DNA from 2 places in the Novosphingobium sp. MBES04 genome. Region 2 is predicted to be linked to the other one. Evidence: predicted binding sites of a transcription regulator. Region 2 holds the regulator's gene; the other holds the start of a gene.
What was found. The regulator LexA, encoded in region 2, represses DNA repair genes until DNA is damaged. The targets are predictions, from matches to a motif close to GTTCCNCNCTTGTTCT.

Region 1 (11,725 bases), on a different contig from region 2:
CGCTCGGCAGCCTCGATTCCGGCCTCGGTGACAACCATGTGATTGCCGATATAGGTGGACTTGGGCCTAGGTTTGGTCATTTCAAATGTCCTTGTTCAAATGGGCAAAAATGGGGCGTCCCGCGAAATCATTTCCGCAGGTGAGCCGGGGGCATGGTTTTTGGTTTTGATCCACGAGACGCGAGGTCCCGAACAAGGATGGACGTCACGCCCATATGGACGCGTCGATTGATTTTAATCCACGGGACACGAGGTTCCGAATACTTACGTCAATGATGATTGCCGTATTTACGACAACGCGCGTTCCTTTTCTATCTGCGACTCACGCAGCGGAGCCAGAATGGCGGTGAGTTCCTCGCGAGCGCCCGACGGGAACGTCCATGCAGACCCGTTCCACTTCGCGCCTTTGATGGTTTTGAACGACTGCACGAGACCGGGGCTAAAAGGTGACGAGATGATCCAGAGGCCGTTGCGCGAATAACACCGAAACCCGCGAACTTCCGGCAGAGGGTCTCGTGCGGCTTCGTCGTCGAGTGCCTTCAGTGTGGCGGCTTTTGCCTCGGCCTCATCAGCAAAGATTGCCTCGACCCTTTCGACCGCTTCTGCAATTCGCTTTCGATAACGTACCGAGACAGACCAACTGCGCTTATACCCGCAATATTTCGCACCCGGTAATCCCTTCACAACCTCGATTGCATCAGGATTGTACCGGAACGAGATATGAAGGCGGCTGCCATGTTCCGTTAGAGTTACACGCTCGGTCTGAGGTTGCATTAGAAAAGCTCACGTCAAATCGTCGCAACGACGCGACGAGACGCACTGTAGACGCACCCCACCCACCAAGTCAAAATATTTTTAAAAAACTACCATTTTTGCATATAGTGACATTTGAAAAGTTTGTCTACCACTTTTTACGAGATAGGTGATCGCTTATCGTGGGCGAGAATGCTGAACCCAGATGGCTGGCCTTTCAGGAGATGACATCCACGCGCATTCGTAATCTTCCAACATTCGATAGCGTAGAGACAACCCGCGCCTCTGCGGCGCACGGCGGCACCATGTGAAGGAATCGCCAAACAGGACTTTGTTCCCCTTCTGTTTTCGGGTAAGTCTGGTGTGAAAGTGAGGGGCGAATGGGGCAATCATTCTTTGACGAACAGCGGGACCAGTCGCTCGTAAAAGCTGCGATAGTCGCGAAGTATTTCGATGCGTGGAGCCGAGTGATGATCGCGAACGCCGCAAGAGGCATTCGGATCTCACGCCTCGCCTACATCGATCTTTTCGCTGGGCCGGGGCGGTATAAGGATGGTGCTAAGTCCACCCCCTTGATGGTGCTTGAACGGGCGATAGCCGATGAGGCGCTATCGAAGTTACTTGTCCCGATGTTCAACGATGCCGACCCCGAAAATGTAGCGTCCTTGCAATCCTGCCTCGATAGTCTGCCGGGGAAAGAGCGGCTGAAAAATGCGCCGCTGATTCTTTGCTCCGAAGTGGGCAAGGACGCAGAATCAATGTTCACAAGGGCACGGAATTGCCCGACTTTTTCGTTCATCGATCCTTTCGGATACAAGGGATTGTCGCGAGGCATCATCCAGTCCGTCATCAAGAACTGGGGGTGCGATTGCGTATTTTTCTTCAATTACAGCCGGATCAACGCAGGCATCAACAACGATTCAGTACGCCACCATATGGATGCACTGTTCGGATCAGAGCGCATCTCCCGCATGCGCGCTGCGTTGATCGACCAACTGCCGCATGAGCGTGAGGTGTTTGTTCTGGAAGAATTGGCTCAGGCCCTGAAAGAGCTTGGCGCAGAATATATGCTCCCTTTCCGTTTCCGCCGACCTGACGGCAGCCGCACATCCCATGCGCTGGTGTTCGTCACAAAGAACCCACTCGGCTACCGAATCATGAAGGACATCATGGCCGGGGAAAGCTCGACTGAGGATCAAGGCGTTCCATCGTTTGAATATTCCCCGGCAGACGCACGCTGTCCGCTCCTCTTTTCGCTAAACCGGCCTCTCGATACGCTCGCGGGCGAACTGCTCTCACGCTTTTCAGGACGCACGATGTCCATGAAGTCGATCTTCGAATCTCACCATGTCGGCACGCCATTTATCGAGCGGAATTACAAGGCCGTGCTTGGTCAAATGGAGGTCCAAGGTAAGATCGTCGCAAATCCCCCCGCGCAATCGCGACCAATGCGGAAGGGCGAGCGCACCTTCTCCGAGAAGACCATGGTAACTTTCCCCAGCAGGGCTGCATAATGGGAAGTTCATCGTCTATCGAGTGGACCGATGCGACATGGAATCCCGTGGCCGGTTGCACCGTCCTTACGGCAGGTTGCACGAACTGCTATGCCATGCGGATGGCCGCACGCCTCGAAGTGATGGGGCAAGCGAAATACGCGGGCACGACACGCCTATCAGGTAAGCGGCGGGTCTGGACAGGTAAAGTTGTGCTTGACCGGCATGCCCTTTCCGCCCCGCATGGGTGGCGCAAAGGGCGGCGCGTGTTCGTGAATAGCATGTCTGACTTGTTCCACGAGGCGGTGCCCGCCGATTTCATTCAGGAAGTCTTTGCGGTCATGCGAGCTACCCCCCGGCACATATATCAGATTCTCACCAAGCGCGCAGATCGCCTGCTGGAATTGTCTCCGCAGCTTGAGTGGAGCGATAACATCTGGATGGGCGTAAGCGTCGAGAATAACGATGTTCTTTGGCGAGTTGATCGTCTCCGCGAAACGGGAGCCCACACGAAATTCTTGTCCTGCGAACCACTGCTGGGCTCGTTGAAGGAGCTATCACCAAGAGGCATCGATTGGATCATCGCAGGCGGGGAAAGTGGCCCCGGAGCGCGTGAAATGGATGTCGAATGGGTGCGTGAAATTCGTGATATCTGCGTTTCCGGAAAAACCGCGTTCCACTTCAAGCAATGGGGCGGGCCGGTGAAGTCAAAGACAGGCCGAGTGCTGGATGGTCGGACTTGGGACGAGATGCCGGGTGGGGCACTCATGCCTGAAAGTGTATGATTGCCCATTCGAGCACCTGAAGCGCCACATATTCACGGAAAATCGGTGCCATCCGGGATGAGTTCTCAACGAGACCTTGGCCGCTGATATGTGCGCCGATAAGGTGCCCACATGAATCCCGTTGAGATCGAAGAAGCCGTATCCGCCCTTGCGCTTGAGCCGTTTGACCCGGCTGAGTTCCCGTTCCAGTTCCTGACGGCATTCGGGAACAAAAACACGACGATTCAGCGTCTTCGATCCGGTTCGACCAATGCATCGGATGTCACGGGTGGCGTGCTTCAGCGCAACAATATCCACCTCGCAGCATGCGCTCTCGGTGAGGTTGAGGCCACGCTGGCGACGCTGCGCGACAGCCCGAAAACAGCGACGGCAAAGGCCAAGTTCGTCCTCGCCACAGATGGGGATTCCTTCCAAGCGGAAGACCTGTCGGGAGGAGGCACCGTGGCGTGCGCCTATTCCGAGTTTCCCGATCACTTCGGCTTCTTCTTGCCCCTCGCCGGGATCACCACGGTCGAGCAAATCCGGGAAAGCTCGTTCGACATCAAGGCGACCGGGCGGCTCAACCGGCTCTATGTCGAATTGCTCAAGGACAACCCCGACTGGGCAAAGGCCGAGCGCCGCCCGGACATGAACCACTTCATGGCGCGGCTGATCTTCTGCTTCTTCGCCGAGGATACCGACATCTTCCTCGGCGAGGGCCTGTTCACCAAGACGGTCGAGCAAATGAGCGCGCGGGATTCCTCAGACACCCACGCGGTCATCAGCGAACTGTTCCGTGCGATGGACACCAAGATCGTTAACCGCGAGGCGGCGAAGATACCCCGTTACGCGAACCAGTTTCCCTATGTGAACGGCCAGCTTTTCAGCGGGTCCGTGGAAGTGCCCCAGTTCAGCAAGATCGCGCGGTCCTACCTCAACCATATCGGCAGTCTCGATTGGCAGAAAATCAACCCGGACATTTTCGGGTCGATGATCCAAGCAGTGGCCGACGATGAGGAGCGCGGTGCCCTCGGCATGCACTACACCAGCGTGCCAAACATTCTGAAGGTGCTGAACCCGCTGTTCCTCGACGATCTCCGCGCAAAGCTGGAAGATGCGGGCGACAACTCGCGCAAGCTCCTCAACTTGCGCAGCCGCATGGCGCGTATCCGGGTGTTCGACCCCGCCTGCGGTTCGGGCAATTTCCTCGTCATCGCCTACAAGGAAATGCGGGCCATCGAGGCAGAGATCAACAAGCGACGCGGCGAGCCCGACCGCCGTACCGAAATTCCGCTGACGAATTTCCGGGGCATCGAACTTCGCGATTTCCCGGCTGAGATTGCCCGCCTCGCCCTCATCATCGCCGAGTATCAATGCGATGTGCTCTATCGCGGTCAGAAGGAGGCGCTGGCCGAGTTCCTGCCGCTGAACTCGGATAACTGGATCACCTGTGGCAACGCCTTGCGGCTCGACTGGCTGAGCATCTGCCCGCCTACCGGGACTGGCGTGAAAGTCCGTGGCGATGACCTGTTCAAGACGCCACTCGATCAGTCCGAGATCGACTTTGAGAACGCGGGCGGGGAGACCTACATCTGCGGAAATCCCCCATACAAAGGCCGAAACAAGAAGGATAATGACCAAAAAGATGATCTTGCAAGATTGCTGGGGGCGAGGACGCAAAAGCACAAGAGCTTAGACTATGTGGCCGGATGGCTAATTAAGTTAAGTGACTACATGGCCGCCGTTTCTAAATCAAGTGGCGCGTTGGTGGCTACAAACTCAATTTGTCAGGGGGAGCAAGTTCCTATCCTCTGGCCAATTATTTTTTCCGCAGGAAACTCAATATTGTTCGCTCATCGCTCCTTCAAATGGGCAAATCTTGCATCTCAGAATGCAGGAGTGACCGTCATTGTTGTCGGATTATCTCGAACAGCCGACTTTGATCGATACATCTTCGAGGATGGGCAGCGTCAACGAGTGGATGTAATTGGACCGTATCTGGTCCAAGGCACAACACAGGTTATCGAACCAAGGCAAAGACCTATGGGCGAACAGCCGCAGATGTTTTTGGGAAACATGGCGAAGGACGGGGGGCATCTCATATTTGAGCAACGAGAGAAGGACTGGCTTCTGCATGAAAATGCCGTCCCTCAACAATTCGTGCGCGATTTTTGGGGTGCGTATGAGATGATGCGCGGAGTTCCTCGTTGCTGTCTATGGCTGCTCGAAGCGGACTTGGATGAGGTAGAGAAAAATCCATTTCTGGCTCAGCAGATTGACAAAGTGAAAAGATTTAGGCTGGAAAGCAAGGCTCCTTCTACCCAGCAGAAAGCTAAAATCTCGCATAGATTTGTTCAGTTGTCGCCAGCGAATGGGCAAATTGCGATTGTCGTTCCCGCGATAACCTCCGAAAATCGGGATTATCTTCCTGCGACTCTCACGCAGGATAAGGCGGTCATAGGTCATAAGTGCTACGCAATTTATGACGCCCCGCTTTGGAATCTCTCCCTCATCGTTTCTCGGCTTCATTGGGTATGGATCGGCACCGTTTGCGTTCGCATGAGAACTGACTTTTCCTATTCGAACACACTTGGCTGGAACACCTTCCCGCTCCCCAAGCTCACCGAGCAAAACAAGGCCGACCTCACCCGCTGCGCCGAGAACATTCTGCTCGCCCGGGAGGCGCATTTCCCGGCGACCATCGCTGACCTCTACGATCCGGAGGCTATGCCCGCAGACCTGCGCCGCGCTCATGAGGAAAACGACGAGGTACTCGAACGCATCTACATCGGTCGCCGCTTCCGCAACGACACCGAACGCCTCGAAAAGCTGTTCGAACTCTACACCAAGATGACCGCGAAGGGGAAAGCGGCGTGACGGAGCCAACGCGCGCACCGGGTTGGGATAAGAAGGCCGTGAACCGAATTGCGGCTGAGCAATACGGTGGCCTTGAACGCATGTTCGAGGCCCACGCATGGACCAAGCCCGAGAACCGCACCTTCGGGCAGATTGCACCCAAGTTCGCCAAGGCAACGTATGGTAGCATCAGCGCGTTCGAACTTGCTCATAGAGAAGGCGTTGACCGCAATGCCATGCTCGACCCGCTTGCGGCTACCACGGGCGAAGAGCCAGACGTCTGGCTGAAGAGTTTTTACGGATTTACACCGGAGGCATGGGGCTTCGTCGGCTTTGCCGACATGAGCAAAGTACAACCCTTGTCAGTAGGTCGAAGCCGGGCCTTCTGATGGTGATATATGGTACGGACAAGGCGGAGCCTGACGAACGAAGGCGCGTTCTCGGCGTACTCCAACTGTCACATCAAGTTTGCGAAAAGTGGGATTATTTGCGCCCAGAGATTGCGAAGAAAGAGCGGGCAGACCCATCACGGCGAGACAAGTGGGTCCATGCTTTGCGGATCGTAAGGGCATGGCGTGTCTCTCCTGAATCGAGACCGAGGATCGAGGAGTTCGCTCCTGACACTTACACTCCCGGTGGCGCTCGTGCCATAGGGGCCTATTCGCAGCCGATGAGCGCCAACGAGGTGCAAAACCTGCTAAAACTCGATTTGGTCGAAGTGCCGGTTTATGGCCAAGTGCCCGTCGATAGTATCCTGCCGCAGCCCGCAAAGAAGGCATTAAGGCCTAGCAAGCCGGGTCCAGTCTCTCAGAGTGGCTATACGGTGCGGGAAGCAGAGGGGCCTAAGCATCTCTATATCCTGCGAATGGGCGGCCCCATTCACGCCTTGCTCGGCGAAGACCCCGAGGAGGCACTCATCGTGAAGGTGGGCTTTTCCCGCAGTCCGGAAACGCGGTGTGATACACACAACAAAGCGCTGCCAGCGGGAACGTTCCGATGGACTGTATGGAAGACTACTTTCGAACCTGAGCGTGATCCACTCCCTTCCAGCCAGCACGCCATTGCAGGCGAGGACGCGATGAAGACGTATCTTGACGCTAAGGGCAAATCACTCGGTGGTGAATTCTTCCTAGCCTCGCCGAAGGCCATCAAGAAGGCTTGGAAGATCGGTGTTGAGACTGCGGAGAATTGGAAGCCATGACCACCTCGAAACCCATCCCCGCCGTTTCCTTCCAGACCGCCCGCACTGGGGCCTCGGCGAAGTCCAATGCCCTTGGCATGCGTCCCATGCAGGAGCGCGCCTACAACAAGCGCGGCGAGCAATACCTGCTAATCAAGTCGCCTCCGGCATCAGGCAAGTCCCGTGCCTTGATGTTCATCGCGCTCGACAAGCTACGCAATCAGGGGCTCAAGCAGGCCCTGATAGTGGTCCCGGAGAAGTCCATCGGCGGCTCCTTTGCTGATGAGCCCCTCAGTAACTACGGCTTCTGGGCCGACTGGGTGGTGAAGCCGCAATGGAATCTCTGTAACGCACCGGGGCCGGACGAGGACCGCGCCGATCCCTCGAAGATCAAGGCCGTGGGTCAATTCCTCGAAAGCAGCGACGAGGTACTGGTCTGCACTCACGCGACATTTCGGTTCGCGGTTGAGCGCCTTGGTATTGAGGCATTCGATAATCGTCTGATCGCGGTGGACGAATTCCACCATGTCTCTGCCAGTGCGGACAACCGCCTCGGCAGCCAGCTTGCCGAGTTTATCCGTCGGGATAAGGCCCACATCGTCGCGATGACGGGGAGCTATTTCCGTGGCGACGCGGTGCCCGTTCTGACGCCCGAGGATGAAGCCAAATTCGAGACCGTCACCTACACCTACTACGAGCAGTTGAACGGGTATGAGCACCTCAAGGCGCTCAACATCGGGTATTTCTTCTACACCGGCCGCTACCTCGAAGCGATTGAATCCGTCCTCGATCCGTCGAAGAAGACCATCGTCCACATCCCTTCCGTGAACTCGCGTGAAAGCACCAAGGACAAGGTGAAAGAGGTCGAGGAGATCATGGAGTACCTAGGGGAATGGCAGGGTGCCGATCCCCAAACAGGTTTCCACCGCGTGAAACTGCCCGACGGGCGCGTCATCAAGATCGCCGATCTCGTTGATGACAGCGACGCCGCCAAGCGCGGCAAGGTTCTGGCGGCGCTCAAAGACTCCGCGCACAAAAACGACCGCGATCATGTCGATATCATCATTGCATTGGGCATGGCGAAGGAAGGATTCGACTGGATTTGGTGTGAGCACGCACTGACCGTGGGCTACCGGTCCAGTCTCACCGAGATCATTCAGATCATCGGTCGCGCCACCCGCGATGCACCGGGGAAGGATACCGCCACCTTCACCAATCTGATCGCCGAGCCCGATGCCTCGGAAGCCGCCGTCGTCGGCGCGATCAACGATACCCTGAAGGCGATTGCCGCCAGCCTGCTCATGGAGCAAGTGCTGGCTCCTCGTTTCACATTCTCGCCGAAGGATTGCGGCCCACTCGAAGACTTCGACTACGGCCCCGGTGGCTACAAGCCCGGTGAGAACAATGTCGGTGTCCGGGAGGATACCGGCCAATTGCACTTCGAGATCAAGGGGCTGGTCGAGCCCAAGAGCACTGAGGCGCAGCGCATCTGTCAGGAAGACCTCAATGAGGTCATCACCCAGTTCGTGCAGGACAAGCCCAGCCTTGAGCAGGGTCTATTCAACGAGGAAACCCTGCCACAGGAACTGACCCAGCTTCGCATGGGCAAGATCGTGCGCGACCGTTACCCCGAGCTGAGCGCCGACGATCAGGAGGCCGTGCGCCAGCATGCCATCGCTGCCCTCAATCTCACGCAGAAAGCCAAGGCAATCGCGATGGGGACGGCGACCGATACCCCCGGTGAGGAGCGGGCCAACACTGCACTCATTGACGGCATTCGCCAGTTCTCGATGGATGTCCGCGATCTCGACATCGATCTCGTCGATAGCATCAACCCCTTCGCCGAAGCCTACTCGATTCTGGCGAAGTCGATGGACGAGAAGGTGTTGAAGCAGGTTCAGTCGGTGATCTCGGCGAAGAAGGTCAAGATTTCCCCAGAGGAAGCTCGTGACCTTGCCGAGTGGGCGCTGCGCTTCAAGAAGGAGCGGGGGCGCTTGCCGGATATCAATTCACAGGACGCTTGGGAAAAACGCCTTGCCGAGGGGGTTGCGGCCTTCGCCCGTTATCGCGCACAGGCAGCCAATGGTTGATCTCTCAGACGACGAACTGCTGGCCGAACTCGGTGTTGAGGTCGAGGCCCCCAAGGCTCGGACCTACACGCCGCGCCAAGAGCGGATCATTGCGGGCTTCGAAGATGTCATGCGGTTCTTCGAGGAACATGGCCGCGCCCCGCTTCACGGCGAAGATCGTGATATCTTCGAGCGCCTCTACGCGATCCGGCTCGACCGGCTGCGCGAACTCGACGAATGCCGGGAACTGCTGACCGATCTGGACAAGCATGGACTGTTTACCGGCTCCCAGACGGAGGAGCAGGCTTCCACGGCGGATATCGACGACGATGATCTTCTGGCCGAACTGGGCGTCGAGCCGACCAGCGAGGACGACATTCGTATCCTTCGCCATGTCCCGTCCGCCGAGGAGCGCCGCGCCGCCGAAGAAATCGCCAACCGCATCAAATGCACTGACTTCGACAAGTTCAAGGTGGTGTTCGAGCAGGTGGAACGCGACCTCGCCGAGGGATTGCGAGAGACCCGGCAGTTCGTGAAGGATGCGGGATTCCTCAAGGCCGACATCACCAAGGGTCAGTTCTTCATCCTCGGTGGGCAGGTCGCCTATGTCGCCGAGGTCGGAGAGACTTTCCGGGCACCGAACGGGGAGTTCGACGCGCGTCTTCGGGTCATCTATTCGAATGGCACCGAGAGCGATATCTTGCGCCGATCCTTACAGCGCGCGCTCTACAAAGACGAAGCGGGCCGTCGCGTCACGGAAATCGAGGCAGGGCCTCTGTTCTCCGCAGAGAGCGAAGACGGCGACCTCGAAAGCGGCACCATCTATGTGCTGCGCAGCAAGTCCGACCACCCCATGGTGGCTGAATACCGGGACTTGATCCACAAAATCGGCGTCACCGGAGGATCGGTGGAAACGCGCATTTCCGGCGCGGAGAAGTCCGCTACCTACATGCTTGCCGGGGTGGAGGTCGTCGCCACCTACAAGCTGTTCAACATCAATCGTGTGCAAATTGAGGGTCTCATCCACAAGGTATTCGCCAGCGCCATCCTCGATCTCACGATCCAAGATCGGTTCGGCAACCCGGTGAAACCGCGCGAATGGTTTCTCGTCCCGTTATCTGCGATCAACGAGGCGGTGGAGCGGATTCGCGACGGCAGTATCACGAACTACCGTTATGATCCGCAGCAGGCTCGGTTGGTGGAATGCTGAACGTTTCAGTGCGGGGTGAGCCCTTCACGAGAAGCGCCCTCCTCCGGGAGTGAATCCCCCGCTGTGGCCATAGTACTGCGAGGTCCAACCGACCTTCACGCCTTTCTTTTTTCGCCGCTTACGTACCGGTGGCTTGGGTTCATTCAGCCACCAATCGCATTTCGTCGTCTTGGATTTTGCACCCATCTTGTGGGCTAGTTCGCGAGGATCATCTTCTTTCTTCATGAAAGGAATTTATCAGGTAGGCGTTGACTGATTCATTATTTAAATAATTGGTGTTGATAATAAATTTATTGATTTTCCGTGTTGCTCGTACTTCTCTCACTTCGCCGGGACGGCCGTCCTCATTCAGCCACCCCGGCTTTCGATAAATCCTCAGGCCTTAGCCCCCATTACGCGCATTACGACGCTGGTTCTCATCCATCTGCAAGCGCCAGCGGTACCGAAGTTCGTCCATCGCAGACGGGCATGCGTGGATCGCCCGGAAGAGGGTCAGGTTGATGTGAAGCTCATGCTCCGCTCCAGCGTTGCGGGGGCCACGATTGCGACCACAAGACTGGTTGATGCTGTCCACGTGGGCGATGCGGCACAGATCATCACGGCCAAGTTTCGTGTTCAAGGCCTGATAAAGGCGATACTCATCCGGGTGCATCATCGAGACGAATTGGGTGATGTCGGCGGTATCGAGATTGTTTCGTCCACGAACCGCATACGCACTCGTGGCATTCGGCATATCCTTGAGCTTGTTGCCGATGACATGGACGTTACTGCCCATACAGGCCTTCGCGAGTTCAGGTATCGTCTCGGCATTCACGGAACGGGTCGCGTAGACGTCGATCTCATCGCGCCCGATAGAGGTCTTGGGCCTGAGATACCTGAGGTCAGGCGTAGCCAACTGGGCGACAATTGCAGGGGCCGTCTCCGTCGTCAGGAACACCATTCGGTTGGCAACTGGGGCATTGCCCTCTAGCCACCAATCCCGGTAGCGGATGTAGAATGCCTCGCCTTCGCACGCATAACTGGTGTGATCATGGTCCTTTAGCCCATACTCCATCGCGTCCCGAATGGTCACTTCCTCGAACGTGTCGAGCCCAGCCCGTAAGGCTCGCTGAGCATCAGGCCTGTCGACCATGTATTCCTTCAGGGTATCGGACTTAACGTGTTTCGCGTAGGCATGCCGCTGCCGCGCACTGTTTGCCGAAGACCAGACTTTCGGGGACGCATCCCGAAGGGATGACAGCCACCCCATCTGCCTCTTGGTATAGGCATCGACGAAGGTCTTGATCGAAACTTCGTCATGGACGAGCCAGTTCAAGTTCGATGTCCATTTCGCGCTAATGGGGTCAAAGGTTTCGTCGAAAAAGTCTCGGGAGAGCATCTGTCGCGTCACCGTGTTGTACG
Region 2 (19,315 bases):
ACCCGCCGTCATAGGGCGGGCGGCCGGGAGAGGAGATGATGACGCCGATGCAATGGACGTCCCTGATCGCGATTTTTGGGCTATTCTGGGTTTTGAGTGCCTTCATTGTCCTGCCGATCGGCTTGCGCACGCCCGATGAGGTCGAAGGCCATGAGGTCCAGACAGGCCATGCCGATTCCGCGCCGGTGAATTTCCGTCCCGGCAAGGTGGCCTTGCGGGCCACGATCCTTGCTGCGGTCCTCAGCGTCCTGTTCACTCTGAACTGGTCCTATGGGTGGGTCACGCGCGAGGATCTCAACTTCTACGGCGAGATGCCGAGCGAAGACCTGGGCTACTGAGGTCTCTGCAAGCCGCGGCCCGATTACGGCCGCGGCTTTACTTGTCTCAATTGCGTAGGCGTTCGATGGCCTGGGCGAGGGCCACGTAGAGCTTGCCCATGTCCGAGGAGAGCAAGGTCACCCCCATCGCATTGCCATCGCGAGTCGAGAGGACCTGGCGAAGGAGCGATTCGAAGTCGTGGATGTAGCGGCTCACGTGTTCGCGGAAGGCGTCATCGCTTTCGAAGGTCTGCTGGATAGCCTTGCTTCGCCTGAATCGATAAGGGTGACGGCGCGTCGGGTGAAGATCCCGCGATCACCGCGCAGATAGGAGGCCCAGGCCGTGTCGGAGACCTCGCTCGACATGGCAGCGGCGATGTCGATGGCGTTGGAGTTGAGAGACTCCGTGATGAGCGCAGCCCGGCGGGCAAAATCATTATTTACCTGCTCGCTTGCCCGTTCGCGGGCTTCGTCGAGCCGCGCTTCCAGGTTACCGACCAGTTCCGTGACCTTTTCCATCTGCTCGCGCAGCTGGGCCGTGGCCTCGCGGCTGACACCCGTTGCATGGGCAACGGCCTGCTCGAGCTGTCCCGAGATTTCGGCCGCTGTGGTCCGCATGGCCTTGTCGATGGCTTTGCCGCTTTCGTCCCCCAGCATCTGGGTCACGCTATCGATGCGAGCGGGCGCATTCGCTTCAATATCGGAGATCGCTTCGTCGAGGTTCTGGCGCAGATCGGCAATGGCTTGCGTCAGTTCGCCGCGCGCATGATCGGCGTTCTGAAGCAACGTGCCTTCGATCTCCGTCAGGCTGCGCTGCAGTTGCTCAAGGCGCTGGGCGTGATCGTTGGTGCCCTCGGAGATGGCGGCCTGCGCTTCGACAAGGTGTTGGTGCAGCCGGTCCAGTGACGTTCCGGATTGCAGGATCGTCTCGGAGAGTGCCTGACCGCTCGTCGACGAGTCCGCAAGCTTGCCACGGACCTCATCTATCATGCTGTTGATCCGGCCGAGTTGCTCTTCGGAATGGCTGAGTGCCTGGGGCAGTTCGTGCTGCGCCTGACCGGAGCTGGCGCGCAGCAGGTCGAGCAGGCGCAGACTGTCGTCCGTGAGCTTGGAAACATCGCCATCGGCCGCCGATAGCGCGGCGCGGCTCGCAGCCAGGTTCTCAGCCAAGCCGTGCAGCGACGTCGAAAGACGCCCTTCGGCATCGGCGCTTTGCGTTGCGATGGAGCGCAGCCGCGCGTCGAACTGTTCGAGCTGCGAGGTCACGCTGCGCGCGCGCTCGCTCAGCGCCTCGGCCTGGTGACGATGCCCTTCGAGCCGTTCGGCCACGGCGTTGTCGAGTTCGACCAGCATGTGCTCGATATGGGCCAGTGCATGGCGCTCCTGTTCGAGCTGGCGCTGGTGGCGTTCGCTCGCTTCGCTGGCGAACTGGCCGTCGCGGTCCTTCAGACGCGCAAAGGCGGCGTCGGCCTGCGCGCAGACTTCGGAGAAGCGATCAGAGAAGGTGGCGAGCACGGTCTGCTGGGCGGAGGAAATCCGGTCTTCGGTGCGAGCCGCGTCCGTTCCGAGGGCCTCGATGCGCTGGGAGAGCTGATCGAGCGTGGTTTCATGCGCCGCGACGAGCAGGTCGTGCGCGGTCTCATGCTCGGCCTTGAGTGTCTCGAAGCTGTCCTGAACGCTGCGGGTGGCCTGGCCTTGGGCATCCGTGATGCTGCGACCGACCACGCCGCATTCCTCGCGCAGCGCGGAAAGACGTGCGCGCAGCGAGGTGAGGGTGGCTGCCTCGCTCTCGTCCAGCTGTTCACGGGTCTGGTGGAGCTCGCTTTGCAGGGCGGCCGAGCGGGTACGGATCGCAGCGAGTGCGTCGGTTTCGTGGCGCTCAAGTTCGCTCCGGAATTCCTGGCCCTTTTCGGCCAGGGCTTCGAAGCGCTGGCGGGCAAGGACTTCCAGATCCTCGCACTGGCCGGCGAACTGGGCGAGCGCGGCATCGACCGCGGTGCGCACGGAGGCAATCTGGCGTTCGTTCGCCTGCCCGAATTCGTTCAGGCGATGGAAGCCGGCGATCATGTCCTCGATCTGGGAGCGGGCTGTCCGCCCCGCGTTACCGATGTTGCTGGTCACATCCTTGGCCGAGCTGGCGATCACGGGAAGCTGGCCGCGCAGCTTCTCCATGTTGTCCAAGGCCGTGGTGCTGACCGTGCCGATGGTTTCGAGGCGTTCGCCGTTCTCTTCGATGAGTTCCTGCAGCTTGCGGGCGTTGCCCGAGAGCCGCTCTGATGCCAAACGGCCCAGTGCTTCGAGATCACGCGACTGTGCCGCGACGAATTCGCGGGCAAGACTGAGTTCCCGATTGACGCTGAGAAGGCGGCGTTCGAGGCGCTCGCTTTCGAGCGAGAGAGTGCTCGCAATGTCCCCGAAGCGCTTGCCCTCACGCGTGGAATGGCGAAGGGCGAGCAGCCAGACGATGCCGATCAACAGCGGGGGAACACACCACTGGCTGATGAGGGCGGGAACTGCCGCGAGGGTGAAGTCCGCCTGGAAATAGGTCCAGTGGGCGGCGAGGAAGATGCCGCTCCACGCCAGGAGGCCGAGACCCGACAGGGCCGGGGCGATCCAGCTTCTAGAGCTTCGCGCGTCGCTGCTTTCGAGCGTCGCCGTGTCGTCGCCGATCCAGGCATCGTCCCAATCCGAAGCGGGGGCGGCGTCCTCCGCTTCGCTGGAGGGCGCAAGCGCATCGCGTAGCCGGGTGGGGTCGTCGGCCTTGGCCTGCGTGGCGCTATCCTCGGTGGAGGCACCGCCGAACGATATGATCCTGCTATCTCCAGACATCGCTCTACGATACCACGCCGGGGGTCTCAGGAAACCCCGGATTAAGACTTGGTTCGGTAATCTGGGGATATGGCGTATGAGACCGGAGCCTTGGAAGCAACGTTCGCAGCCGCGGCGGGAGGCGATCCCGAGCTGCTGGCACAGCTGCGCCAGTCCTATCGCGAAAGTGTTTCACGTCAGGTGGATCTCCTGGCGCGGTCCCGGTGCGATGGGAACTGGACGCTCGCGGCCACGCGTTTGCAGGGTCTCGCGGCAAGTTTCCATTCCGGCGATCTGCACGTTCTTGCGCTCGAGGCGCTGGATGCGGCTCCGGGCGAGCCGGCTGTTCTGCGGCGTCTTCGTGACTATTTGGAGCGTTTTCCCGATTCGTAAGGCCACCTGGCGCTTGGCACCCGGCGGCACGGGGCCTAGAAGGACGCCCTCGGTGGAGTGAGTGTTCTGCGCATAGCCTTGTTATCGATGACGGACCCAACCGGTGCCGGCCAGACCCCGCCGCGCGCCGGTCTGCGGGTGGCTGGAGCAAGTCTTGCCAGGCACCAGCTGGGTCTTGTCCTTGCCTTGAAGTGCCATCGCATCGTGTGCCTGGCCGCCGGCGGCTCGTCGGATGTTCAGGATCTGGAGCGCGCAGCCCAGGATGCGGGCGTGCAGTTCAGGATTGTTTCCGGCCCGCATGATGTCCCCGCCCAAGTGGGAGAAGCCGACGAACTGTTCGTCATTACCGACGGCTTGTTCGTTGATCCGGACGTGGCTCTCCCGCTCCTGGAAGACATTCGCAGCTGCGTCCTGGTGCAGCCCGTGGAAGGTGCCCGGACCGCTGGATACGAACGGATCGACCTCAATCGCTGCGCCGCGGGACTGATGCGATTGCCGGGAGGCGTGGTGGACAGACTGCGCGAGGTGCCCGAGGAAAGTGATACGATCTCGATCCTGACGCGCCTTGCCCTGCAAGCCGGTACGCCCATGCGCGATGTGCCGGCCGCTGTGTGCGGAGGCGCGAACTGGCGGCTTGTAACCTCCGAAGCCGACGCGATCGGCTTGGAGGAGGAGTGGCTGCACCGGCATTTCACGGCCGGTCGCGGACAGTCTCCGGGCAGGCTCCTGGCCCAGTATGGTGCCGTCGCGTTCGGAGCGACCCTTCTTCAGGTCGGCCGCGCGAGCAATGTCGTCAGTGCGGCGGCGCTGGTTCTTCTCGCTCTGGCGGGCCTGCTGGGATGGTTCGGCTTGCCGGGAGCTGGCTTTTTCGTGGCCGGTCTGACCTGGATCCTCATCGAGGGCGGGCGTAAGGTTCGGGCTGCCGAGCGCAGGCCGCTGGGCGAAGCTGTCCCGGCGATCGAGCGGGCGGACGCGATGGTATGGCTGGTCGATGTTGTTCTGGCCGGTCTCGTCCTGCTTGCGGCCGAGCGTTTGCCCGGTCAGGACATCCTGCACTGGCTCTATGTGCCGGCGTCGCTTTTTCTCGTCATCGCGCTGGCTCCAAGGATCCTGGAAGGATGGGCCGGGGCTCTCATCAGTGACCGCGCCGTGCTGGCCTTGCTTCTCGCTTTGGGCGCGACCTTCGGGCAGGTCCTCGGCGTCGTGCAGGTGCTCGCCCTGTCGATTCTCGTGGCCGAACTTGTCCTGGCGAAACGAGCGGGAGTATAACCTCGAATTAACCAAGGCCGGGTTAGGCACATGGCATGAACGACCAGGCAGCCTTCAGGGATGGGGCCCGTCAGCTGGAAAGCATGATGGGAGAGGAACTTGCGCGAGGCGATGCCTCGGCGCAAACGATGCTGCCCATTCTCAGACACCTCATAAGCGCCCAGGACAACTCGGTTTTCAGCGATGAGATCCTTGCGCGTGTTCGCGGCATGGTGGGCGATCTGGCGGGCCAGCTCATGGCTGCGCTCATGTCTTGCCGAAGCGATCCTGACTCGCTGGCAGATCAGGGGACGCAGACGGCCCTTCTGGGGCAGGCTCTCATCGACAATCCGCAACTGCTTACGCACCTGCACGGGCTCGCGCTTGAATGGCAGCTGACCGAGCGGCTCCAGGCACGCCATGCTCTCGACCCTGTCGTACCACCCTTGCTGCAGGCCCTGATTTCCTCGAACGACCCGGAAACCCAGGACACGGCCATGCGCTTCCTCGCCGCGCAGGCGCGGTGGGGGCAGGCGCAGCGTCGCATGCGCCTGCCGCTTGTCGAACTGCCGGGGGAACTTCTTCATGCCGTGCTGATGGCCCTGGTCCAGTTGGACGGCGCGAATCCGCGCTGGACAGCGGACTGTGAGCGCGCGGCTGCCGAAGTGCGTGCACGCTTCGATGAAGGGGCCTCCCGCATCGGGCTGGCCGCGCAGCTTATCCTGGCCCTTGGCGGGGGCGCACACGCGGCCCTGTCCGTCTGCAGCGCGGGACTGGCCCTTTTCCTGAGTGCGCTGGGTCTCGCATCGGGGCAGGAGCGCGATCACGTTATCTTCTCGACACATGAGGGGCAGATGGCCCGACTGGCCCTCTCGCTTCGGGCTGCCGGTCTGAAAACCGGGGCAATCGAGCAGGAGTTTCTGGCTTTGCATCCCGATGTCCTGCTTCCCGAAGGCTTTGGCAGTATTGGTGCGGACCGTGCGGCGGCCATTCTCAATTCGGTTGGGGGGCACGTCGATGCGTTCTGACGGCACCATTCTCGCGCGGGGGCAAAGCGATGCCCAGGACTGCCTGCTGAGCGCCGACGAGCCGCTGGCCGGTCTGCACCTTCGTTGCGGCGGACAGCTGCCGGGGCCCATCGCCGTTCCCGAATTGATGGAGCTGGTGCGCAAGGCCAGGCGCTATGGCTTTCGCCTGGCCCGCGCCGTGTCGGCGCATGATGGCGGCGAGATCGTCACGGCCTGGGTCGAAGCCGAGCCGCGCGATGGTGGGCAGGGCTGCGATATCCGCATTCGCAATTGGCGCAGCGCGCCCCAGCCTTCCGAGGATTCCACGGCGAGCGAGGCGCGGAGAGCCGCGACAGACCGTCATCTGGCCGAGCTGACGGCCCGCCTGGACGCCGGGCAGCGTATTCTTGCCGTGGAGACGGAAAGCGCGGAATTGCGCGAACTCGCCGCGGCCATGGAGAACGGCATCGGACGGCTCTGGACCGATTTCCTGCCCCCTGAAAATGTGACCCACCATCAACCACTTCACTGGCGGCTGCTCGATGGCAGCCGGGTGATCGTGCCCGCCTCTTCGCGCCCATTTCAGGTGCGCCTGCTTCCGGCGATGCAACCGGGTTTCGATCCGGCGGGCTTCGAACTCCTGCTGGTTTCGGATGTTCCGGCTCCCACGGCAGCGGCTTCGGTGGGAGGCGCGGCCCTGCCGAGCAATCGGCGTGGGCTGGTCGGGCAGGAACTGGCCCCGGTCTTGCGCCAGCCCATTGCCCGTATCATTGCCAATGCCGAGACCATTCGCACGCGCATGGCGGGTCCCTTGCCCGATGCGTACGCGGGCTATGCCAGTGAGATCTCGAGCGCGGGGCAGCTTCTGCTCGACCTGCTCGACGATCTTTCGGACCTCGAAGTCGTCGAATCCCGCGACTTCCAGACCGCGCCGGACCAGATCGACCTGGGCGAAGTCTCGCGCCAGGCGGCGGGCATCCTCAATGTACGAGCGCGGGAAAAGAGTATCGCCCTGATCGCGCCCGAACCCGGCGAGACACTGCCTGCCATCGCGGAATTCCGGCGGGTTCTGCAGGTGCTTTTGAACCTGATCGGCAATGCGATCCGTTATTCCCCGGAAGGCTCGCAGATCTGGATACGACTGGAAGGCGACGGGGCGAACGCCCAGGTCATCGTGGCCGACGAGGGGCCGGGTATCTCGCCCGAGCAGCAGGCGCGCGTGTTCGACAAGTTCGAGCGTCTGGGGCGCGTGGGCGATGGGGGGGTCGGGCCTTGGCTTGTTCATCTCACGCCGCCTCGCCCGGGCCATGGGTGGCGATCTCACGGTCGAGAGCGAACCGGGGCGCGGCGCGCGCTTCATTCTGACCGTGCCCGCAGATCCCGACGCGCGCTGACGGCGCTGCTGCACGAAGTTGGGCTGACCGGAGCCGCGCGCTCTTCCACAAAAAGTATGAAAGCAACGAAAAAGGCCCCCGCTTTCGCGGAGGCCTCTTCGTTCAGATGGTCAGATCCTGACCGCCTGCTCAACGCTGGCTGAGCGGCACGTAGTCGCGCTGCGTCGGGCCGGTGTAGAGCTGACGCGGACGGCCGATGCGCTGGCCGGGATCCGAGATCATTTCGTTCCACTGCGCAACCCAGCCCACGGTGCGGGCAAGGGCGAAGAGCACGGTGAACATGTCGGTCGGGAAGCCGATCGCCGAAAGTACGACGCCCGAGTAGAAGTCTACGTTGGGGAAGAGCTTCTTCTCGATGAAGTACGGGTCGTTGAGGGCGATTTCCTCGAGGCGCATGGCGGTCTCGAAGAGCGGGTCCTGAACGTTGAGCGCTTCGAAGACTTCGCGCACGGTCGACTGCATGACCGTCGCACGCGGGTCGTAGTTCTTGTAGACGCGGTGACCGAAGCCCATGAGACGGAACGGATCGTTCTTGTCCTTGGCGCGCTCGATGTAGTGCGGAATACGGTCGGGAGTGCCGATTTCGCGCAGCATGTTGAGGCACGCTTCGTTTGCGCCGCCGTGGGCCGGGCCCCAGAGGCAGGCGATGCCGGCCGCGATGCACGCGAACGGGTTGGCGCCCGACGAACCGGCGAGACGCACGGTCGAGGTCGAGGCGTTCTGCTCGTGGTCGGCGTGCAGGATAAAGATGCGGTCCATCGCCTTTTCAACGGCGGGGATCACTTCATATTCCTCGGCGGGAACGCCGAAGGTCATGCGCAGGAAGTTGCCCGTGTAGGACAGGTTGTTGTCCGGGTAGAGCATCGGCTGACCGACCGAGTACTTGTAGGCAGCGGCCGCAATCGTCGGCATCTTCGCGATCAGGCGATGGCTGGCGATCTTGCGCTGTTCGGGGTCGGTGATGTCGGTCGAGTCGTGGTAGAAAGCCGACAGGGCGCCGACGATACCGCACATGATGGCCATCGGGTGCGCGTCACGGCGGAAGCCCTGGTAGAAGTGACGCAGCTGCTCGTGGATCATCGTGTGACGGCTGATCGTGTACTCGAAGTTCGAGAGCTCGTCCTGGCTCGGCAGTTCGCCGTTCAGCAGCAGGTAGCTGACTTCCATGAACGAGGAGCTCTCGGCGAGCTGGCCGATCGGGTAGCCGCGGTGCAGCAGGACGCCCTCGCCACCGTCGATGTAGGTCAGCGCGGATTCGCAGCTTGCCGTCGACGTGAAGCCGGGGTCGAAGGTGAACTTACCGGTCTGGCCGTAGAGCTTGCGGATGTCGATGACTTCCGGGCCCACGCTGCCCTTGAGGACGGGGTATTCCAAATCCGCGCCGTCCGCGCTCAGTTTAACCTGATCACCCACCAGTTCTTACTCCTTATGCTTGTGTCTCGGTATGCTCCCCGGCCTGCGCTGCGATGCGCGCGAGACTTTCGTCCCGGCCAAGAAGTACCAATACGTCAAAAATCCCTGGCGACGTTGTCTGACCCGTCAGGGCCGCCCGCAGGGGTTGTGCGAGCTTGCCGAGGCCCAGTTCGAGCTCTGCGGCCATTGCCTTCAGGTTGGCTTCCAAAGCCTCAAGGGTCCATTCGGGCTCCCCGCTCAGACGCTCGTGGATCGCGGCCAGACGCTCACGCGCCTCGTCGGTCAGGAGCTTCTGCGCCTTCTCGGTCATAGTGAGAGGACGTTTGGCAAAAAGGAAAACAGCGCCTTCTGCAAGATCGTTGAGGTCCTTCGCGCGGACCTTCAGTTCGGCCATGGCGCGTGCCAGCAGGGCCTTGTCGGCGTCCGGGTATCCGGCAGCGACAAGCCGTAGCAGAACGAGATCGGCGAGATATTCGTCGCTCGCTTCGCGCAGGTAGTGACCGTTGAGATTTTGCAGCTTCGCGAGGTCGAACCGCGAGGCGCCCTTGTTGACATTGGTGATGTCGAACCATTCGACAGCCTGCTCACGGCTGATGATTTCTTCATCGCCGTGGCCCCATCCGAGGCGCAGCAGGTAGTTGAAGACCGCGTCGGGCAGGAGGCCCATCTCGTCGCGGTAGGCATCGACGCCGAGCGCACCGTGGCGCTTGGAAAGCTTGGCGCCATCAGCGCCGTGGATGAGCGGAATGTGGGCGTAGACAGGGTCTTCCCAGCCACCCTCGATCTCGTCCATCGCGCGCAGGATCACCAGCTGGCGAAACGCGTTGTTGATATGATCATCGCCGCGGATGACGTGGGTAACGCCCATGTCGCGGTCATCGACAACCACGGCCAGCATGTAGGTCGGCGTGCCGTCCGAGCGCAGGATGATGAAGTCGTCGAGTTCGCGGTTCTGAACCGTGATCGGGCCCTGGACCTGGTCATCGATGGTGGTCTCGCCCTCGCGCGGCGCCTTGACGCGCACCACGTAGGGTTGATCATCCGGCCACTGCGAAGCGTCGGCATCGCGCCACTCGCTGTCGAGGCGGAAAGGACGTCGCTCATCCTGTGCTTTCTGCCGGCGTTCCGCGAGCTGTTCGCTGGTCAGGTAGCAGCGATAGGCCTGTCCGGCCTCCAGCAGCTTCGCGGCGACTTCGGCGTGACGCTCGGAACGGGCGAACTGGAACACGGGTTCCTCATCACCATTCAGTCCCAGCCAGGAAAGACCGTCGAAGATGGCCTCGATCGCGGCATCGGTCGAGCGGGCACGGTCGGTGTCCTCGATGCGCAGAAGATACTTGCCACCGTGGTGGCGGGCAAAGAGCCAGTTGAACAGCGCGGTGCGGGCACCGCCGATATGCAGAAAGCCGGTCGGCGAGGGAGCAAAGCGCGTAACGACGGCCTTGGTGCCGCTCGATCCGCTCGTTGCACTTCCACTTGCCATTCCAATCACCTTCTGTCCTATTCCGGTCATGGCGATCGAGGTCACCCGACCCGGTAAAATTGTGGGCCCGGACATCATGTCCGGAGACGCTGCATTGCGGGGTCGGCAATGGAACAGCGAACGCAACTTGTCGAGTGCTTTGGCGGCAATCGAAGGATTTCTTTCGCAATCGTGTCGTGATCCTGTCCCGTGGCTTTCCGTGGCTTTCGGGACCGGCATCGCGGCATGGTTTGCGCTTCCGAAGCCGTCCCAATGGGCAGGCCTCATTGCGTTGTGCTGTGCAGCAAGCTTGGCGACCCGAGTTTGCTGGCGGCGATGTGGTGCGTTTCAAACTGTCTCGCAAGCTTTTTTTTGGGTGCCCCTGATGGTGGCGGCGGGCTGCGTCCTGATCTGGGGCCGCTCCATGATGGTGGGAACACCTCCCATCGAGCGGCCTTTGTATGGAGCATTCACGGGGAGGGTGCTCGCGGTGGAGCCGCAATCGGCCCAATCGCGCCGCCGGTTGGTGGTCGCCACGCGCGACCAGGCAAGCGGGCGTGCTCTCAAGATCCGGCTCAACCTGCCGGATGAGCTGTCCGAGGGCGAATCTGTTCGACCGGCGCAGATCAGCGAGGGCAGTCTCATCCAGTTTGAGGCGCGGATCATGCCGCCGGCAGCGCCGCTGCTCCCGGGTGGTTATAATTTTGCAAGAACGGCCTGGTTTGCCGGACTTGCCGGTTCGGGAACGATCCTGAAGCCCGTCACCGTCCTGGAGCCAGCGGAAGGAGGGGAAGCGTCTTTGGCCCGAATACGCCGGGGACTGGCTGGCCATGTTCGTGAGCAGGTTGATGAGCGGGCGAATGGCATTGCGGTGGCGCTCGTGACCGGAGATCGGGGCGGCATCACGGCCGACGATGCGCAGGCCATGCGCGATTCCGGCCTCGCGCATCTGTTGGCCATAAGCGGGCTCCACGTGACGGCCGTAATTGGTCTGATCTATTTCCTGTCTGTGCGCACGCTCGCCTTGTGGCCCGCCTTGGCACTGCGAGTACGGTTGCCGGTATTGGCCTCCGGGCTCGCAGCGCTGGGGGGGATTGGCTATACGCTGCTGACCGGCGCGCAGGTGCCGACGGTTCGTTCGTGTATCGCGGCGCTGCTCGTGCTTGGTGCCCTGGCACTGGGGCGCGAGGCACTGTCCTTGCGAATTCTGGCAGTGGCGGCATTCGCCGTCATGCTTCTATGGCCTGAAGCTGTGGTGGGACCCAGCTTCCAGATGAGCTTTGCCGCTGTCCTTGCCATCGTGGCCTTGTCGACCTCTGCGCCCGTGCGCAATTTCCTCGGTCCGCGCGAGGAACCTGCCTGGATGCGCGGCGTGCGCTGGTTCGGCATGCTCATGCTGACCGGGCTGGTGATCGAGCTCGCCCTGATGCCGATTGCGTTGTTCCACTTTCACAAGGCCGGTCTCTACGGCTCCTTGGCCAATCTCGTCGCAATTCCGTTGACGACCTTTGTGATCATGCCCGGAGTGGTTCTGGCCCTGGCGGCCGATATCGTGTCCCTTGGTGCGCCGCTCTGGGCCGTCGTGGGATGGACCATCAATGCGGTGCTGGGACTGGCGCATTGGGTCTCGGCGCAGCCGGGGGCGGTGACGCTGGTGCCGGGCATGGGCGAGGTGGCCTTCACGTTGTTCCTTGCCGGAGGATTCTGGCTGGCCCTTTTGGTCGGAAAGGCGCGTCTACTGGGCGCTCTCCCCTGCGTCGTGGGCTCTCTTGTCCTCTATAATCAGGCACCGCCTGATCTGCTGATCGCCGGGGATGGCCGCAACGTAGGCGTTGTGGAGCGGACGGCCGGGCGTGATGCGCCAAGGCTGCTGCTGCTGCGCGACACGCGCAGTGACTATGTGCGTGACAATTTCCAGGAGAATGCGGGGCTGCGCGGGGAGGCGATCTACCTCCCCGATCATCCGGGCGCGCGCTGTAACGCCGATTTCTGTTCGATCACCTTGCAGATGCGGGAGCGTGCAGCGACCGTGTTGTTGTCGAGGAGCCGGGACATCGTACCCGAAAGAGAACTGGCCGCCGCCTGTGACCGGGCTGACATCGTGATTTCGGATCGCTGGCTGCCGCGGGCATGCCGGCCGCGCTGGTTCAAGGCTGACCGGGGGACGCTCAGCCAGACAGGAGGCCTGAGCGTTGATCTGTCGCGCGGCGCGGTGCGCAATGTCGCGCAGGGGCAGGGCAGGCATGGATGGTGGCGTGGACGGAAAGGACAGATGTCCCTGCAGGACCTCATCCCGCCCATGCCATCACCGTCGTCTCCGGATCGTTAGCGCGCGTGGCGCTGCGATCCGGTTGGCTCAGTGGAAGTAGCGACGCAGGAGGCCTGCGAGCTTGCCCTGCACCTTGATCTCGTCGGCCGCATAGATCTGCGGTTCATAGGCCGCGTTGGCCGGGTCGAGACGGATCATGCCGTTTTCACGGCGCAGGTACTTGAGCGTCGCTTCCTCGCCGCGCACGAGAGCGACCACGATTTCGCCATCGTTGGCGATTTCGGTGCGCTTCACGAGGGCGAAGTCGCCGTCGAGAATGCCCGCTTCGATCATCGAATCGCCTGAGACCTCCAGCGCATAGTGTTCACCCGCGCCCAGAAGCGCGGCGGGAACGGGCAGGATCGCCTGGTCCTCCAGCGCTTCGATCGGGACGCCCGCGGCGATGCGTCCGTGCAAGGGGATCTCGATCACATCGGGCGCCGATGCGGGAGCCGCGGCCTCGGGCTTGGTGAAAGGAATGACATTCGATCCGGCAGCAGGGGCCGCCTGGCCACCTTCGTCGGCGCGGCGCAGCACTTCGAGCGCGCGGGCGCGGTTGGGCAGGCGGCGAATGAAGCCGCGTTCCTCGAGCGCGGAGATCAGTCGGTGCACGCCCGACTTGGACTTGAGGTCCAGCGCGTCCTTCATTTCTTCGAAGCTGGGCGAAATGCCGGTTTCGTCAAGCCGGGTCTGGATGAACCGGAGCAATTCGTGCTGCTTGCGGGTCAACATGTTCGCTGCCTCTTTCCTGCGCGTGCCGCACACGGAAATTCGGCTTCCCGCGCATCAGCTGTTCTTCTTGATGTTCCACTTGTGAACATTTTGAGAACAATTAAGCAACAGAATTTCCCACGTCAAGCGATACCGCCATTCTGGAGTATGTAGATGCGCACGTTTGCGCCAGACGGTGTTTCCGGTCCGTTCGCAGGACGGTCGATAAGGACATTGCTCCCCGCCAACGCCCCCAGGGCGCCGCTGTCCTGAACGCGCACGGCCCGCACGCATTCTCCGTCCCACGTCCCGCGCAGGAACTCGCGGCGCGCACCTGTTGCGGGAAGGTCGCCCTCGAGCCGGGTGGTCACGGCCATGGGCGTGGGGTCGATCGCGCCCATCAGACGGCGCAGCAGCGGGAGCAGGAAGTGGTACCCCGTAACGAGCGCGGAGACCGGATTTCCGGGCAGCCCGATGATGATCTGGCGGCGCTGGGAGCGGGGGCGGGTGGCGACGAGGAGCGGCTTGCCGGGCTTGATCGCGATGCGCCAGAAGTCGAGCTTCGCGCCCCAGGCTTCGAGCGCGGGGCGGATGAGGTCGTGGTCGCCAACGGACGCGCCGCCGCTGGTGACGATGACGTCGGCATGGGCGGCCTCGTCGAAGGCGCCGAGCAGCGCGTCGAGCGTATCTCCGACCGGGCCGATGCGGCGTGTCTGGACTGCGAGCCCGGCGACCATTGCCTCCAGCATGGCGCCATTGCTCGCCGGAATCTGGTGCGTGGCGCAGTTCTCCGGGTCGGAGGAGAGCTCATCGCCGCTGTCGATGATCGCGACTTCGGGGGCGCGGAAGACGGGCAGGTGCCTGTGCCCGGCCGAGACGGCGAGCGCGATCTGCGCAGGGCCGATGCGGGTTCCGGCGGGAAGGACTTCCTTTCCGGTCACGAAGTCCGAGCCGAGGCGGCGCACGTGGCGATCCTGCGGGCTGGGGCCTGAGCCGGTGAGCGCGAGTGCATCGTCGCTGCGCGTGAGATCTTCCTGCACGATCACGGCGGCGGCGTCGCAAGGCAGCAGCGCGCCGGTCGAGATGCGCACCGCGTCACCGCGCGCCATGGTGCCGGTGAAGGGGTGCCCGGCGGCGCTTTCGCCCACGATGGTCCAGGGGCCGGCAAGATCGCCATCGGTGACCGCGTAGCCGTCCATCGCGGAAAGGTGCCCGGCGGGCTGGGTGCGGCGGGCGAGCAGCGGTTCTGCAAGATAGCGGCCGATGGCGCCTGTCATGTCGACATGCTCGCGGCGCATCGGATCGGCGAGAGCAAGGAGGCGGCGCTGTGCCTCTTCGAGCGGGATCGGGGGCGTCATGACGGGCGTGTCGGGAGAAGGCGCGGTGCTCATACCCACCCTTGCGCCTTCCAGTGGCCCGACTTGCCGCCCTGCTTCTCGACGAGGCGGATATCCGAGATGACCATGCCCTTATCGAGCGCCTTGGCCATGTCGTAGATCGTGACAAGCGCGATCGAGACGGCGGTGATCGCCTCCATCTCGATGCCGGTCTTGCCGGTGATCGAGGCGGTCGCGGTGGCGCGGATGGAGCCGGTGAACTCGTCCTCTTTCTCGAAGGTGAAATCGAGGTTCACCGCATCGAGGGGGAGGGGGTGGCACATCGGGATGAGATCGGCGGTCTTCTTGGCCGCGAGGATGCCTGCGATGCGCGCCGTTCCCAGCACGTCGCCCTTGGGGGCATCGCCGGCGCGCACGGCGTCGAGCGCCTCGCGGGTCATGGTGATCGTGCCGCTGGCCACCGCGAGGCGGCGGGTTTCGGCCTTGGCGCCGACATCGACCATGCGCGCGGTGCCGTCCGTGTCGATATGGCTAAGCGATGAGCTCACGAGAGGGGTCCTTGGCGCAAGGGGAAATGACAGGGAGGGGACATGAGGTTGACACAGTTGACACAGTCTAGGGGGCCAACTGTCCGGCCCCCTTCCTGCGGCATCTCGGCAAGGGTCGGGAAGGAGGCGCGAAGGGGCGTCATTGCGTGAGATCCTCGCAGATCGCGGCGGTGTAGGACAGCCCCTTTTCGCGCTCTTCAGGCGCCGGTCAGGAGGCGCCGGGTGGCGACCTCGACGTCGGCCTCGCGCATCAGGCTTTCGCCGACCAGGAAGGTGCGCGCGCCGCAGGCCGACAGGCGCACGAGGTCCTCGTGCCGGTTGATGCCGCTCTCGCTGACCAGGAGCGCGCCCTCGGGCGCAAGCGGGGCGAGCCGCTCGGTGATGCCGATGTCGGTGACAAAGCGCTTGAGGTCGCGGTTGTTGACGCCAATAAGCCTTGATTTCAAACGACTTGCACGTTCCATCTCGACTTCGTTGTGAACTTCGACAAGGCAGTCCATGCCGCGTTCGTGCGCGGCGGCCTCGATCTCGGCCATCTGCGTATCGTCCAGCGCGGCGACGATGATGAGGATCGCGTCGGCCCCGATCGCGCGGGCTTCGGCGACCTGCCAGGGGTCGATCATGAAGTCCTTGCGGATCACCGGCAGCGAAACCGCGGCGCGGGCCTCGACAAGGAAATCCTCATGCCCCTGGAAGTAGGGCGCGTCGGTAAGGATCGAGAGGCAGGCCGCGCCGCCCGCTTCATAGGCCTTCGCGTGTTCGGCGGGCCGGAAGTCGGGGCGGATGAGACCCTTGGAAGGGCTTGCCTTCTTGATCTCGGCGATGAGCGCGAAGCCACCTTGGGCCTTGGTACGCAGCGCCGCCTCGAAGCCGCGCGGCGCGCTCTGGAAGGAGGCCTGCGCGTCGAGTTCGTCCAGCGTCGAGAGGGTCTTGCGCACGGTCACTTCGCCGCGCTTGGTCTCGCAGATTTCGGTCAGCTTGTCGGACATGAGATTCCCTGTTGTCAGCCGCGCGGTTTGGTCGCGGCGATCCAGCAGTTGAGGAGGGCGTTGGCAAGGCCCTTGTCGATGGCCTCGGCGGCTTCCTCGACGCCTTCGGTCCAGCTCTCGACTTCGCCCGCGACCATCAGCGCGCCAGCTGCGTTGAGCAGCACGGCGTCGCGGTAGGCGCCGGGTTCACCCTGGAGCAGGTTCCGGAGGGCCTGCGCGTTGAAGGCCGGGTCTCCGCCGCGGATGGCCTCGACCGGGGCGCTCGACAGGCCAAGCTCGGCGGCGGTCACGCGCTTCATCGCGACGTCGCGGCCCGCAACGTCGGCGACTTCGTTGCCACCTGCGAGGCTGAGCTCGTCGAGGCCCTCGTCGCCCGAGACGACCATTGAGTGGACCGTGCCGAGCCGGGCCAGCGCCTCGGCGTAAATGGGGACATAGGCCGGACGGGCGATGCCGACCAGCTGGCGCGAGACGTTGGCCGGGTTGGCAAGCGGGCCCATCAGGTTGAAGATCGTGCGGCGCGCGATGGCCTTGCGGATCGGCATGATGCGGCCCATCGCGGGGTGGTGCTTGGCCGCAAAGAGAAAGCCGATGCCGATGTCCCGGAGGGTGTCCTCGGCGGTCTCGGCGGCGCGGTCGAGGTCGATGCCGAGCGCCTCCAGGGTGTCGGCCGCGCCCGCCTTGGAGCTGGCCGCGCGGTTGCCGTGCTTGGCGACCGGCACGTCGCAGGCCGCGACGACCAGGCTGACCGCGGTCGAGACGTTGAGCGTGTGGTGCCCGTCGCCGCCCGTCCCGCACACATCGATGGCGTTTTCGGGCGCGTCGATGGGAATCATGCGTTCGCGCATGGCGCGCGCCGCGCCCGCGATCTCGCTCGCCGTCTCGCCGCGTTCGGACAGGGCGACGAGGAAGTCCTTGACCACCTCATCGTCGACCTTGCCGTCGAGGATTGCGCCGAAGGCCTCGTGCGCCTCGTCCTCGGCAATGGCCCTGGCGGTATCGGGAAGCTGGGTGAGGGCGCTCACGCGCTCAACCTTTCGGGAAGCTTCGCCTCAATCCCGCAGATCGCGAGGAAGTTTGCGAGCATGGCGTGGCCGTGCTCGGTCGCAATGGATTCGGGGTGGAACTGCACGCCGTGGATGGGCAGGCTTTCGTGCGCGAAGCCCATGACGTGGCCGTCCTCGGAGCGGCAGTTGACCTTGAGGCAGGCGGGAATGTCCTCGACGATCAGCGAGTGGTAGCGCGTCGCCATGAAGGGCGAGGGGAGCCCCGCAAAGACGCCGGTGCCATCGTGCGTCATGGTCGAGGTCTTGCCGTGCATCAGACCGCCGCGCACGACCTTGCCGCCAAAGAACTGGCCGATCGACTGGTGGCCCAGGCACACGCCCAGGAGCGGCAGGCCCTTCTCGGCCGCCGCGCCGACGAGGTCGAGGCTGATGCCCGCCTCGTTCGGGGTGCAGGGGCCGGGCGAGACGAGAAAGCCCTTTGCGCCCGAGGCCAGCGCCTCTTCGACGGTGAGGCTGTCGTTGCGCACCACCTTCACCTCGGCGCCCAGTTCCATGACGTAATGGACCAGGTTCCAGGTGAAGCTGTCGTAATTGTCGATGACGAGGATCATGGGTTTGCCTTCTGGCCGTGCGCCGGTGCGCCTTGCGTCTGTGTGTCTTGCGCCTTCGCGCGTTTCTCGACGACGATCAAGGGGCCAAGCTCGGGTCCGGTGTCGAGGCGGCCATGCTCGGGGTCCCACAAGGAGGAGACCGAGCCGTCGAGGAAGAGCGCGTTGGCGCAGTGCAGGTCGTCGCGGAAATAGCGGGCGAGCTTGCCGAAGGAGACGGGCTCCTCGGCGATCACGAAGTGCGCGCGGCCCGTCGCATCGACGCCCACGCCGTTGCGCAGCTTGTGCGAGGTGCCGTCGGGATCGATGGCCGGGTGCAGCTTGCCGTCGATTACCAGCATCGGGCCCGACTGCGTGCCGAAGGCGGGGCGGTGCGTGACGTTCGCGGCGAAGTCGTCCGACGTCATCACCCGCCAGTGCCCCTCGGCATCGCCAAAGAAGACGCCGTTGGGCAGCAGGTGAAAGTTGCCCGGCCCCTCGTTGGTGTTGAGCGCGTGGAGGCGCTCGCCCTCCTCGACGTAATAGCCGATGGGCTGACCTGCGCTGTCGTACATGCCCGCATTCATCGCGAAGGCGACAGGGGCGCTGCCCTCGGGTCGGCTGACGGCGAGCTGGCTCAGCGTGCGGTAGGGTGCGCCGTTCTCGGGCGCGAGCACGGTGTGGATCGCGTGGCGTCCGGGGACGGCCGTACAGTGCACGAAGGCCGTGCCCTCGAAGCGTGCGCTTTCGCAGGCCGGTGGCGGCGGGGCCTCGGCGGGTTCGTCCGACGAGGCGCACGCGCCAAGCAGCAGCAGGGCCAGCGCAGCGGGGGCGAGAGCCGCCCGTGCGCGGTTCACTGCCCGAAGCCCGGTTCCCCGGCGATGCGGATCGCCTCGCGTGCGGCGGCGAAGAGCGCGCCCGACTTGTGGAGGCACTCGTTCTGTTCCGAGGTCGGGTCACTGTCGGCGACGATGCCTGCGCCAGCCTGGACGTGGAGCACCCCGTCCTTGAGCACGCCGGTGCGCAGGACAATGCACGAATCGAGCGAGCCGTCGGGCGAGAAGTACCCGACGCCGCCCGCGTAGGCGCCGCGCGTTTCCGGCTCCAGCTCGGCGATGATCTGGCAGGCACGGACCTTGGGCGCGCCCGAAACGGTGCCCGCCGGGAAACCGGCAAAGACCGCGTCGATGGCGTCGTGGGTCCTGGTGTCGAGCGTGCCGACCACGTTCGAGACGATGTGCATGACGTGGCTGTAGCGCTCGATGGTGTAGCTGTCGGTCACTTCGACCGAGCCCGCCGTGGAGACGCGGCCGACATCGTTGCGGCCAAGGTCGAGCAGCATGAGGTGCTCGGCGCGTTCCTTCTGGTCGTCGAGCAGGCTGATCTCGTTGGCCTTGTCCTCGGCCTCGGTCTTGCCGCGCGGGCGGGTGCCCGCGATCGGGCGGATGGTGACCTGCGGCTGGCCGTCCTCATCCTTGCGCACGCGCACGAGGATCTCCGGGCTCGAGCCGACGACGGCGAAGCCGGGCAGGTCGAGGAAGTAGAGGAAGGGCGAGGGGTTCACGCGGCGCAGCGCGCGGTAGAGCGCGAGCGGAGGCAGCGGGAATTCGCAGGTGAAGCGCTGCGCGAGCACGATCTGGAAGATGTCGCCCGCCGTGATGTAGTCCTTGGCGCGGGTGACCATCGCCTCGTATTCACCGGGCTTGAGGACCGGGGTCTGGACCGGCTCGGGAAGGTCGGTGAGGACGGGGCTGGCGGGCACCGGCTCGTTGAGGCGGCGCAGGGT

Region 1: the regulator LexA is predicted to act here: its motif matches at 1,086-1,101, upstream of MBENS4_RS08690 (three-Cys-motif partner protein TcmP).

Annotation. Positions count from the first base shown of each region.
Region 1 covers NZ_DF850488.1:1,994,929-2,006,653, forward strand. The annotation lists gene MBENS4_RS08685 (hypothetical protein) at 1-80, opposite strand, end outside; gene MBENS4_RS25310 (hypothetical protein) at 288-773, opposite strand; gene MBENS4_RS08690 (three-Cys-motif partner protein TcmP) at 1,133-2,266, shown strand; gene MBENS4_RS08695 (DUF5131 family protein) at 2,266-3,030, shown strand; gene MBENS4_RS08700 (class I SAM-dependent DNA methyltransferase) at 3,142-5,886, shown strand; gene MBENS4_RS08705 (hypothetical protein) at 5,925-6,254, shown strand; gene MBENS4_RS08710 (hypothetical protein) at 6,536-7,066, shown strand; gene MBENS4_RS08715 (DEAD/DEAH box helicase) at 7,063-9,135, shown strand; gene MBENS4_RS08720 (GIY-YIG nuclease family protein) at 9,128-10,324, shown strand; partial or broken gene MBENS4_RS08725 (hypothetical protein) at 10,707-11,725, opposite strand, start outside.
Region 2 covers NZ_DF850489.1:836,726-856,040, forward strand. The annotation lists gene MBENS4_RS17620 (DUF1467 family protein) at 48-338, shown strand; gene MBENS4_RS26835 (hypothetical protein) at 385-534, opposite strand; gene MBENS4_RS17625 (ATPase) at 531-3,146, opposite strand; gene MBENS4_RS17630 (hypothetical protein) at 3,216-3,518, shown strand; gene MBENS4_RS17635 (hypothetical protein) at 3,576-4,787, shown strand; gene MBENS4_RS17640 (hypothetical protein) at 4,823-5,794, shown strand; gene MBENS4_RS27640 (sensor histidine kinase) at 5,784-7,310, shown strand; gene MBENS4_RS17650 (citrate synthase) at 7,297-8,580, opposite strand; gene gltX (glutamate--tRNA ligase) at 8,594-10,063, opposite strand; gene MBENS4_RS17660 (ComEC/Rec2 family competence protein) at 10,140-12,371, shown strand; gene lexA (transcriptional repressor LexA) at 12,399-13,082, opposite strand; gene MBENS4_RS17670 (molybdopterin molybdotransferase MoeA) at 13,205-14,452, opposite strand; gene moaC (cyclic pyranopterin monophosphate synthase MoaC) at 14,449-14,946, opposite strand; gene trpC (indole-3-glycerol phosphate synthase TrpC) at 15,144-15,935, opposite strand; gene trpD (anthranilate phosphoribosyltransferase) at 15,950-16,960, opposite strand; gene MBENS4_RS17690 (anthranilate synthase component II) at 16,957-17,553, opposite strand; gene MBENS4_RS17695 (phosphodiester glycosidase family protein) at 17,550-18,386, opposite strand; gene trpE (anthranilate synthase component I) at 18,383-19,315, opposite strand, start outside.